One region of the Acidovorax sp. JHL-3 genome, then DNA from elsewhere that is predicted to be linked to it. Evidence: predicted binding sites of a transcription regulator. Region 1 holds the regulator's gene; the other holds the start of a gene.

The links. Region 1 encodes FNR, which switches genes on or off when oxygen is low (the NO sensors DNR and NnrR bind a similar motif). Its sites were predicted from a motif close to TTGATNNNNATCAA; they were not measured.
Region 2: the regulator FNR is predicted to act here: its motif matches at 2,109-2,122, upstream of K226_RS0113035 (nitrite reductase).

What each region holds. Positions count from the first base shown of each region.
Region 1 covers NZ_JAFU01000001.1:3,023,750-3,028,177, reverse strand. The annotation lists gene ccoG (cytochrome c oxidase accessory protein CcoG) at 1-1,380, shown strand, start outside; gene K226_RS0114095 (FixH family protein) at 1,446-1,718, shown strand; gene K226_RS0114090 (hypothetical protein) at 1,770-2,063, shown strand; gene fnr (fumarate/nitrate reduction transcriptional regulator Fnr) at 2,120-2,842, opposite strand; gene hemN (oxygen-independent coproporphyrinogen III oxidase) at 3,024-4,406, shown strand.
Region 2 covers NZ_JAFU01000001.1:2,788,362-2,792,789, forward strand. The annotation lists gene upp (uracil phosphoribosyltransferase) at 1-132, shown strand, start outside; gene K226_RS0113035 (nitrite reductase) at 265-1,983, opposite strand; gene K226_RS0113040 (TonB-dependent hemoglobin/transferrin/lactoferrin family receptor) at 2,268-4,428, shown strand, end outside.

The DNA.
Region 1 (4,428 bases):
GCAGAGGGCGAATTTGTTTCCCTCTACGAGGCGCAAAAGAAGATTTACCCGCGATCCATCAGTGGGTACTTTGCGCGTTGGCGGTGGGCCATGGTGTTTCTGACCCAAATCGTTTTTTATGGGTTGCCTTGGCTTGAGTGGGGCCAGCGCCAGATGGTGCTGTTTGATCTGGGTGCTCGCCGTTTCTATATTTTCGGCTTGGTTCTGTACCCACAGGATTTCATCTATCTGACGGGGCTGCTGATCATTTCGGCGCTTTCGCTGTTTCTGTTTACTGCGGTTGCGGGCCGGTTATGGTGCGGATTTGCTTGCCCACAAACGGTCTACACCGAGATATTCATGTGGATCGAGCACAAGATCGAGGGAGATCGCAGTGCGCGTCTGCGGCTGGATGCGGGCCCCTGGACATTTGAAAAAATCCGCAAGAAGTTCCTGAAGCAGGCCGTATGGGTGGCCGTGTCCCTTTGGACCGGTTTCACCTTTGTGGGTTATTTTGTGCCGATTCGGGAGCTGGGTCCTGAGCTGTTGGCTTTTGCTGGCGGCTGGCAGATTTTCTGGGTGCTTTTCTACGGATTGGCCACCTACGGCAATGCCGGTTTTATGCGGGAGCAGGTGTGCAAATACATGTGCCCCTATGCCCGTTTCCAGAGCGCAATGTTCGATCGAGATACGCTCATCGTCACCTACGACGAAGCCCGAGGCGAGCCGCGTGGCCCCCGAGTCAAGACGGTGGACTACAAGGCCAAGGGGCTGGGCGACTGCATTGACTGCACCTTGTGTGTTCAAGTGTGCCCGGTGGGTATTGATATCCGCAAGGGTCTGCAATACGAATGCATTGGCTGCGGCCTTTGCGTGGATGCCTGCAATACCGTGATGGACAAGATGCACTACCCCAAGGGCTTGATACGGTATTCAACCCAGAATGGTGTTCTCAATCGCTGGAATCAGTCGCAAATTTTGCGACATGTCTTGCGCCCTCGTGTGCTCATCTACACCGCCGTTCTGGTCGCATTGTGCGTGGGTATGTTAGTCAGCCTCACAACACGGACACCGCTCAAAGTGGATATTGTGCGGGATCGCGCCGCCTTGTCCCGCATTGTGGCGGGGGGCAAGCTTGAAAATGTTTATCGGCTGCAAATCATGAACGCTACAGAGGCTACGCAGCGCTATCGCATTTCAGCATCGGGCCTGGATGGCCTTGAGGTGGCCTCGGAGCAAGAGGTAGACATAGGCGCTGCGGAGTCTCGTTGGGTCGCAGTGCGGTTGCAAATCCCCTATGGATCGGCACCTCCAGGTTCTCACGCGATTCATTTCGACATTTCAGCGCTGGAAAGCGGCGGCAAAGTGGCTGAAAAATCCATTTTCCTGGTTCCACGCTGAGTGAAAGTCACTGTGCCCTACATGGTGGTTTGTGCGCTGTATTGCTGATGTTTCAAGGAGATTCCATGTCGTCCAACCCCGTTATCAATCGTGAACCGCAACCTTGGTGGAGATTCGGTCATGTCTGGCTGGTGATTGCCGGGCCGGTCATTGTGGTGATCGCTGGTTTTGTCACCTTGTGGCTGGCCATCAGCCGCCCAGACCCCGTTGTGGCCGAAGACTATTACCGCAAGGGGCTTGAAATCAACCAGACGCTGGCGCAACCAGAAAAAAGCTTGGCTCCTGCACTGAAAGCCCGGAACCACGCGGCGACTCCTGCCGGAGATCAGCCCCGCTGAGTTGGCACTCCGCATGCGCAATCTTTTGCCAAGATTAAAGGAAACAAGACGATGTGGACACAACGCCTGATGTGGATTGCATGGCCTGCCTTCATGGTGGCGGGCATTCTCGAAATGCTGGTTTTTGCCATGGTGGATCCGCAGGATCTGCATTGGTTTGGCCAGCCCTTGACGCTGTCTCGCGAGGGTGTCTACACCCTCGCTTTTTTCGTGTTCTGGATCATCACCATGGTTGCCAGTGCTATGACAACCCTGCTGTCCATGTCACCTTTTGAGCTCAATCGTTGTCCTGTGCCTGCGCATGCTCGGCCCGACGATTGTCACAAAGTGACGCCCTGCCCGTAGCCGCCATGCCGTTGCAGTGAGGCGACTCAGTGGGGGGCGCGATTTCAGGTGGCTGCTCAGTGGCAGGCCTGTTGGTTGTTGACGATTCGCCTGAGGGCTTCGGTGTCCAGAATGCGAACGTGGCGCTGCTTGACTTCCACGATGCCGTCTTCCACAAATTTGGAGAACGTTCGGCTCACCGTTTCCAGCTTGAGACCCAGGTAGCTGCCGATTTCCTCTCGTGTCATTCGCAGCACCAGCTCTGATTGAGAGAACCCGCGGGCATGAAGGCGTTGCACCAGATTGAGAAGAAAGGCTGCGAGGCGCTCCTCTGCGCGCATACTGCCAAGCAAAAGCATCACGCCGTGCTCGCGCACGATTTCACGGCTCATGATCTTGTGAACGTGGTGTTGCAGTGCAGAGACTTCGCGCGACAGCTCTTCGATGCGATCGAAAGGCATGACACACACTTCGGCGTCTTCGAGCGCGACGGCATCGCAGGTGTGGTGATCGTTGACGATGCCATCCAGTCCGATGATTTCACCGGCCATCTGAAAGCCCGTGACCTGATCGCGTCCGTCTTCCGTGGCGACGCAGGTCTTGAAAAACCCGGTACGGATGGCATAGAGCGAAGTGAACGACTCGCCATTGCGAAACAGCGTACTTCCCCGTTTGATTTTTCGTCGTACAGCCACGACTTCATCAATCCGTTGCAGCTGCTGCTCGTTCAGACCAACGGGCATGCAGAGTTCTCGCAGGTTGCAGTTGGAGCAGGCGACTTTGATGGTTTGCGGATTCATGGACACTGGAGTCTAGTTGGGCAGGGATAATTGGTGTGTGGCTGGCGGGACGCGATTTGTGCGCTCGGCTGCTGACATGAATCAAATTGTCGCCGCTACGTCCGACCATCCTCTTGATTAAAGTCAAGGACGTTGGGCGAAGGGTACGGCACAGTACTGCTGCACGCAAGGATATTTTCCAATGACCGCTGTTTCACCAGAACTTCTGCGCCGTTTTGACGTGCCAGGGCCCCGTTACACCTCATACCCAACGGCCGACAGGTTTGTCGAAGCTTTTGGGCAGGAGGATTATGCCCTCGCGCTTTCGCAGCGTCGGCTTGGCACCACGGCGATGGCGTTGCCATTGTCCCTGTACGTCCATATCCCCTTTTGCGAATCGCTGTGTTACTACTGCGCTTGCAACAAAATCATCACCAAGCACCACGACCGTGCGGATGTGTACTTGCGCTACTTGAGCCGCGAGATTGATCTGCACACGGCCCATTGCGGCACCGGGCAGGTTGTCAGTCAGCTGCATTTGGGGGGGGGAACACCTACGTTCCTCTCGGACGATGGATTGCGGCAGCTCATGGCCACGCTGCGGCGCAGCTTCACTTTCGCCCCGGGCGGAGAGTACTCCATCGAAGTGGACCCACGCACTGTCACGGCAGATCGGCTGGCGGTGCTGGCCGAGTTGGGCTTCAATCGTCTGAGCTTCGGCGTTCAGGATTTCGATGCCGAGGTTCAGAAGGCCGTGCACCGCATCCAGCCCGCAGAGCAGGTCTTCGCGCTCGTGGAGGCGTCGCGCGCGCTGGGCTTTGAGTCGGTCAATGTCGATTTGATCTACGGGCTGCCACGCCAGACACCCGAGTCATTCGACCGCACTTTGGCTCAGGTGGTCCAGTTGCGCCCAGACCGGATTGCTCTGTATGCCTATGCGCACTTGCCAGATCGCTTCAAGCCTCAGCGGCGCATTCTCTCGACAGAACTGCCCGCGGCGTCAGCCAAGGTGACCATGCTCTCGCGCTCGCTGGACACTTTCATGGAAGCCGGGTATGTCTATGTGGGCATGGACCATTTTGCTTTGCCCACCGATGCTTTGGCCGTTGCCAAGCGGCAAGGGCGACTGCACCGCAATTTTCAAGGTTACAGCACCCAACCCGATTGCGACCTCATTGGCTTGGGGGTGTCGGCGATCGGCAGGGTGGGTGCCACCTACAGTCAGAACGCCAAGTCGCTCGAGGAATATTACGACCATCTGGACCAGGGACGTTTGCCTGTGGTGCGTGGATTGGCGCTGAACCGTGACGATCTGGTCCGAAGGGCTGTCATCATGGCGCTCATGTGCCAAGGTGAATTGCAGTTTGAACCCATTGACCAAGCGTGGCTTATTGATTCTCGGAAGTATTTTGCGCCCGAGCTGGAGCAGCTGGAGACCATGGCCGAACAAGGTCTTGTTGTGCTGAATTCAGAGAGCATCAAGGTGACGGCCATGGGATGGTTTTTTGTGCGCGGCATCGCAATGGTGTTTGACCGCTATTTGCAGGCGGACCGCAATCGGGCCAGGTTCTCACGCATCATCTAGCGTTGACTGAATGGACTGTGCA
Region 2 (4,428 bases), 240 kb from region 1:
GTGGCCACGCTGCAAAAAGCCCACCCCGACGTGCCCATCTTCACCGCCGCCATTGACCGCGAGCTCAACGATCACGGCTACATCCTGCCCGGCCTGGGCGATGCGGGCGACCGCATCTTTGGCACCAAATAAATCACCCACTGGAAGCAGCAGTCCACCACTGCTTCCAGGATAAAAAAGCCGCCGGCGGGATTGCTCCTGCCGGCGGTTTTTGCTTTGGCCACCGCCACAAAGCCCGGGGGCTTGGCGGCAGTGCTTCTGACATCAATACACGTCGTGCTGCGTGTTGTAGACGTTGAAGTGGCCCGTGGGGGTAATCAGGCGTGGATCCTTGATGACCTTCTTGAGCTTGAGGGTCTTATCGTCCACCACCACGATCGCGCTTTCCTTGTTCTTGGCGGACCAGACAGAGAACCAGACCTCGTCACCAGCCTTGTTGTACTCAGGCTGCACCACACGCTTGGCACCGTCGTCCTTCAGTTCAGCCCACTCGGCGATAGGAAGCGTCTTGTAGCCCTTGTCCAGGTTGTTGATGTCATACACCACGATCGACTGGGAGATCTTTGGATCGGGGTTCAGAGGCGCATCAGACCACAGGTTTTTGGACTTGGGGTGGCTCTTGACGAACAGAGCGCCGCCGCCAGGACCCTTGAGCTTGGCCACTTCCTTGAAAGCGTACTGCTTGAACTTCTTGGGGTCGGTGCCGATCAGGGAGATCGTATCGTCGCCCAAGTGGCCGGTAGACCACACGGGACCGAACTGCGGATGGGTGAAGTTGGCGCCACGGCCGGGGTGGGGAATCTTGCCCACATCGGTCAGGCCAGCCAGCTTGCCGTCCTTGGTATCGATCGCAGCAATCTTGTTGCTGTTGTTGGCAGCCACCATGAAGTAGCGCTTGGACGCATCCAGACCGCCGTCATGCAGGAACGGAGCAGAACCGATTTCGGTGATCTTGAGGGCGTCCAGATTGGAGTAGTCCACCATCAAGGTCTTGCCGGTTTCCTTCACGTTCACGATGAATTCGGGCTTGTAGTGGGAACCCAGAATGGATGCCACGCGGGGCTCAGGATGGTATTCCTGCGTGCCCACGACCATGCCGCGGGTGGAGACGATCTTCTTGGGCTCCAGCGTGTCGCCGTCCATGATGGTGAACTGGGGCGGCCAGTAAGCACCAGCGATCACCAGCTTGTCCTTGTAGCCCTTGGCCTTGGAGGTTTCCACCGAGCGGGCTTCCAGGCCGATGCGCACTTCTGCCACGCTGTCGGGTTTTGCCATCCACAGGTCGACCATGTTGATCTTGGCGTCGCGGCCAATCACGAACAGGTAGCGTCCGGAAGCCGACATGCGCGAGATGTGCACCGCATAGCCGGTCTTGATGATGCTGATGATTTCCTTGGTGTCACCATCGATCAACGCAATCTCACCCGTGTCACGCAGCGTGGTGGAGAAGATGTTCTCGATGTTGAAGTTGTTCATCTTCTTGGTCGGACGGTCCTTGGGCGCAACCGTTACCTTCCAGGTCTTCTTGGTGTCGGCCAGACTCCACTCGGGTGGCGTCGGCGCGTCATGCTGGATGTAACGGGCCATCAGGTCCACCGTGGCTTCATCCATTTCACCAGAGGTCTGCCAGTTGGGCATGCCAGCGGGCGAACCGTAGGCAATGAACACCTTCAGGTAGTCGGTGCCCTTGGCCATGGTGATGTCAGGGGTCAGGGGCTTGCCGGTGGCGCCCTTGCGCAGCACACCGTGGCAGCCAGCGCAACGCTCGAAGTAGATCTGGCGAGCGCGATCGAACTCGGCCTGCGTCATCTTCGGCGCTTTGGGATTCGTGCCCTGGTACATCGGCACATCAGCCAGAGGGGACGAGCCCGCCTGGTAGTTCATTTCAGGCGTAGAGACGTCCTTCTTCTCTTGCGCCACAGCGGTCAGGGCCAGGGTGGACAGTGCCAGGGCCGCAAGGCGCGCCAGCTTTCGGGTTGTCATGGGAACTCCTTGTGTGCCGCAGCCCATGCGCTAATTCCATCCCGCAGGACTGCCCGCCGAGGGCTGCGACAATATAGTTTCGGCAGGCTTGGTATCGATTTTTCGACGGGTGCCGCGGGATCACTTTGATACGCATCAAATACATTCACTTAACGTGAATCAATTCCCTACCAGCCTTCCAATAATCCCACAACCGCCACCGGAAACCAACACTTATGAAATCGCATCGTTTGGCCCCCCCTCATCTTTCGCGTCAAAGCCACAGTTTGGGAGCCCTGCACAGCGTGGCGTTGCTTACCGCGGTGGCCTGCCTGCCCACCGGCGTTCATGCCCAGAGCACACCGTTGATGGCCGAAATGGTGGTGAGCGGCTCGCGCAGCGAGCAGCTGAGCGACGAGCTGCCCTTGTCGATCGATGTGATTGACGCCCGCGCCCTGAGTGACCAGCAAAGCCGCGACGTGCGCGAGGCCCTGCGCGACCTGCCCAACACCTCCGTCAAGCATCCTCTGCCGCGCACCACGGTGGGGGGCGCCAACACCGTGGGCACCGGCCGCGACGGCAATGTGGGCCTGAACATCCGCGGGCTGGGTGGCAACCGCGTGCTCATGCTGGTCGATGGCATCCGCGTGCCCCGCAGCTATGCTTTTCGCACCACCACGTTCGACCGCGAATACCTGTCCATGGAGCTGCTCAAGCGCATCGAGGTAGTGCGCGGGCCGGCATCTGCGCTGTATGGCTCCGACGGCATGGCGGGGCTGGTCAACTTCATCACCCACGAGCCAGCGGACTTTCTGACCAGCGCCAAGGGCGCCCCGCCCAAACAGGTGGGCGGGCGTATTTCTGCCGGCTGGAGCGGCGACGACAACGGCCGTGCGCTGGCGGCCACGGTGGCGGGCACTGCCAGCGACACCGTGCAATGGCTGGTCACCGCCAACGCCCGCCGCTCGCACGCCATGGACAACATGGGCACACGCGATACCTCTGACACCAGCCGCACCACACCCAACCCGCAGCACAACGAAGACAACGCCGTGCTGGCCAAGGTGGTGTTGCGACCTTCGGCCGCGCAGCGCCATGTTGTCACCCTGGAACATGTGGAAAAGCAGGCCGACGTGAACCTGTTGTCTAGCCGCGCGCCCCTGCCGCTGACGGGCAGTCCAACCGCCATCGCCGGCGCCGTCAGGGATGAAAACTCCAGCCGCACCATGGACCGCAGCCGCTTCACCTGGGATGGCCGCTACACCCTGGGTGCCAGCTGGGCCGACCAGCTGCAGACGGTGCTGGCCGTGCAGCACGCCAGTTCCCGCCAGGTAGGCACCAGCGTGCGCAACACCCTGCCCTTGCGCGTTCGCGACAACTCCTATTCCGAAGACACCTGGCAGGCAGGCCTGCAGGCCGAAAAAACGCTGCGCACACCCGGCGGCTGGGCTCACAAGCTCACCTATGGCATCGACCATATCCGCAGCGACATCAGCAATGTCTACACAGGCGTCGCCCCGCTGCCGCCCGAGGTGTTTCCGCTCAAGCGTTTTCCGGACACGCGCGAGACCAGCAGCGCCGTGTATGTTCAGGCGGAATCCGTCATTGACCGATGGAGCATCACCCCGGGGCTGCGGTGGGACCACTTTGCGCTGGACGTGACCACCCAGGCCGGCTTTTACCCGCCCGCCGCCAAACCCGGCCAGTCGCTCTCGGGCTCGGCGCTGTCGCCAAAGCTGGGGGTGCTGTACCGCGCCACTTCACAGTGGAGCGTGTTTGGACAATATGCCACGGGGTTTCGCGCGCCCGATGCAGCGCAGATCAACGGCTACTACGAAAACGCCGCCGAACAGGTCACCATCATTCCCAACCCCGACCTCAAGCCTGAAAAAAGCCGGGGCCTGGAGCTGGGTGCGCGCGGTCGGTTCGACCGCCTGAAACTGGATGCGGCCATCTTCGCTAACCAGTACTCCAACCTCATCATGGACACCGTGCTCATCCGCGGCACTGGTACAGCCGCCGACCCCCGCGTTTTCCAGACCCTCAATACCGAGCGGGCCCGCATCACCGGCATCGAGGTCAAAGGGATCTACGACTGGGGCCCCATCGCGGGCGGGCGCGTCAGCACCCCCTTTAGCTGGGGCCGCGCCAAGGGCGTGAACCGTGCCACCGGCGCACCACTGAACTCCATCGACCCCCAACAGATCAGCCTGGGGGTGCAATACGACACCGCCGCCTGGGGCCTGCGTGCCGACCTGCGCCACCACGGCGCCAAAAAGGCCAGCGACATCGACAGCGCCTCCGCCGTCAAGGCGCCCAACACGCAGTTCACCATTGGGCAGGCCACCACGCTCGATCTGTCGGCCCAGTGGCGCCTGCGCAAGGACCTGCGGCTGAACGTTGCCGTAACCAACGTCACCAACCGCAAATACTGGCTCTGGCCCGACGTCTATGGCCTGGCCGCGT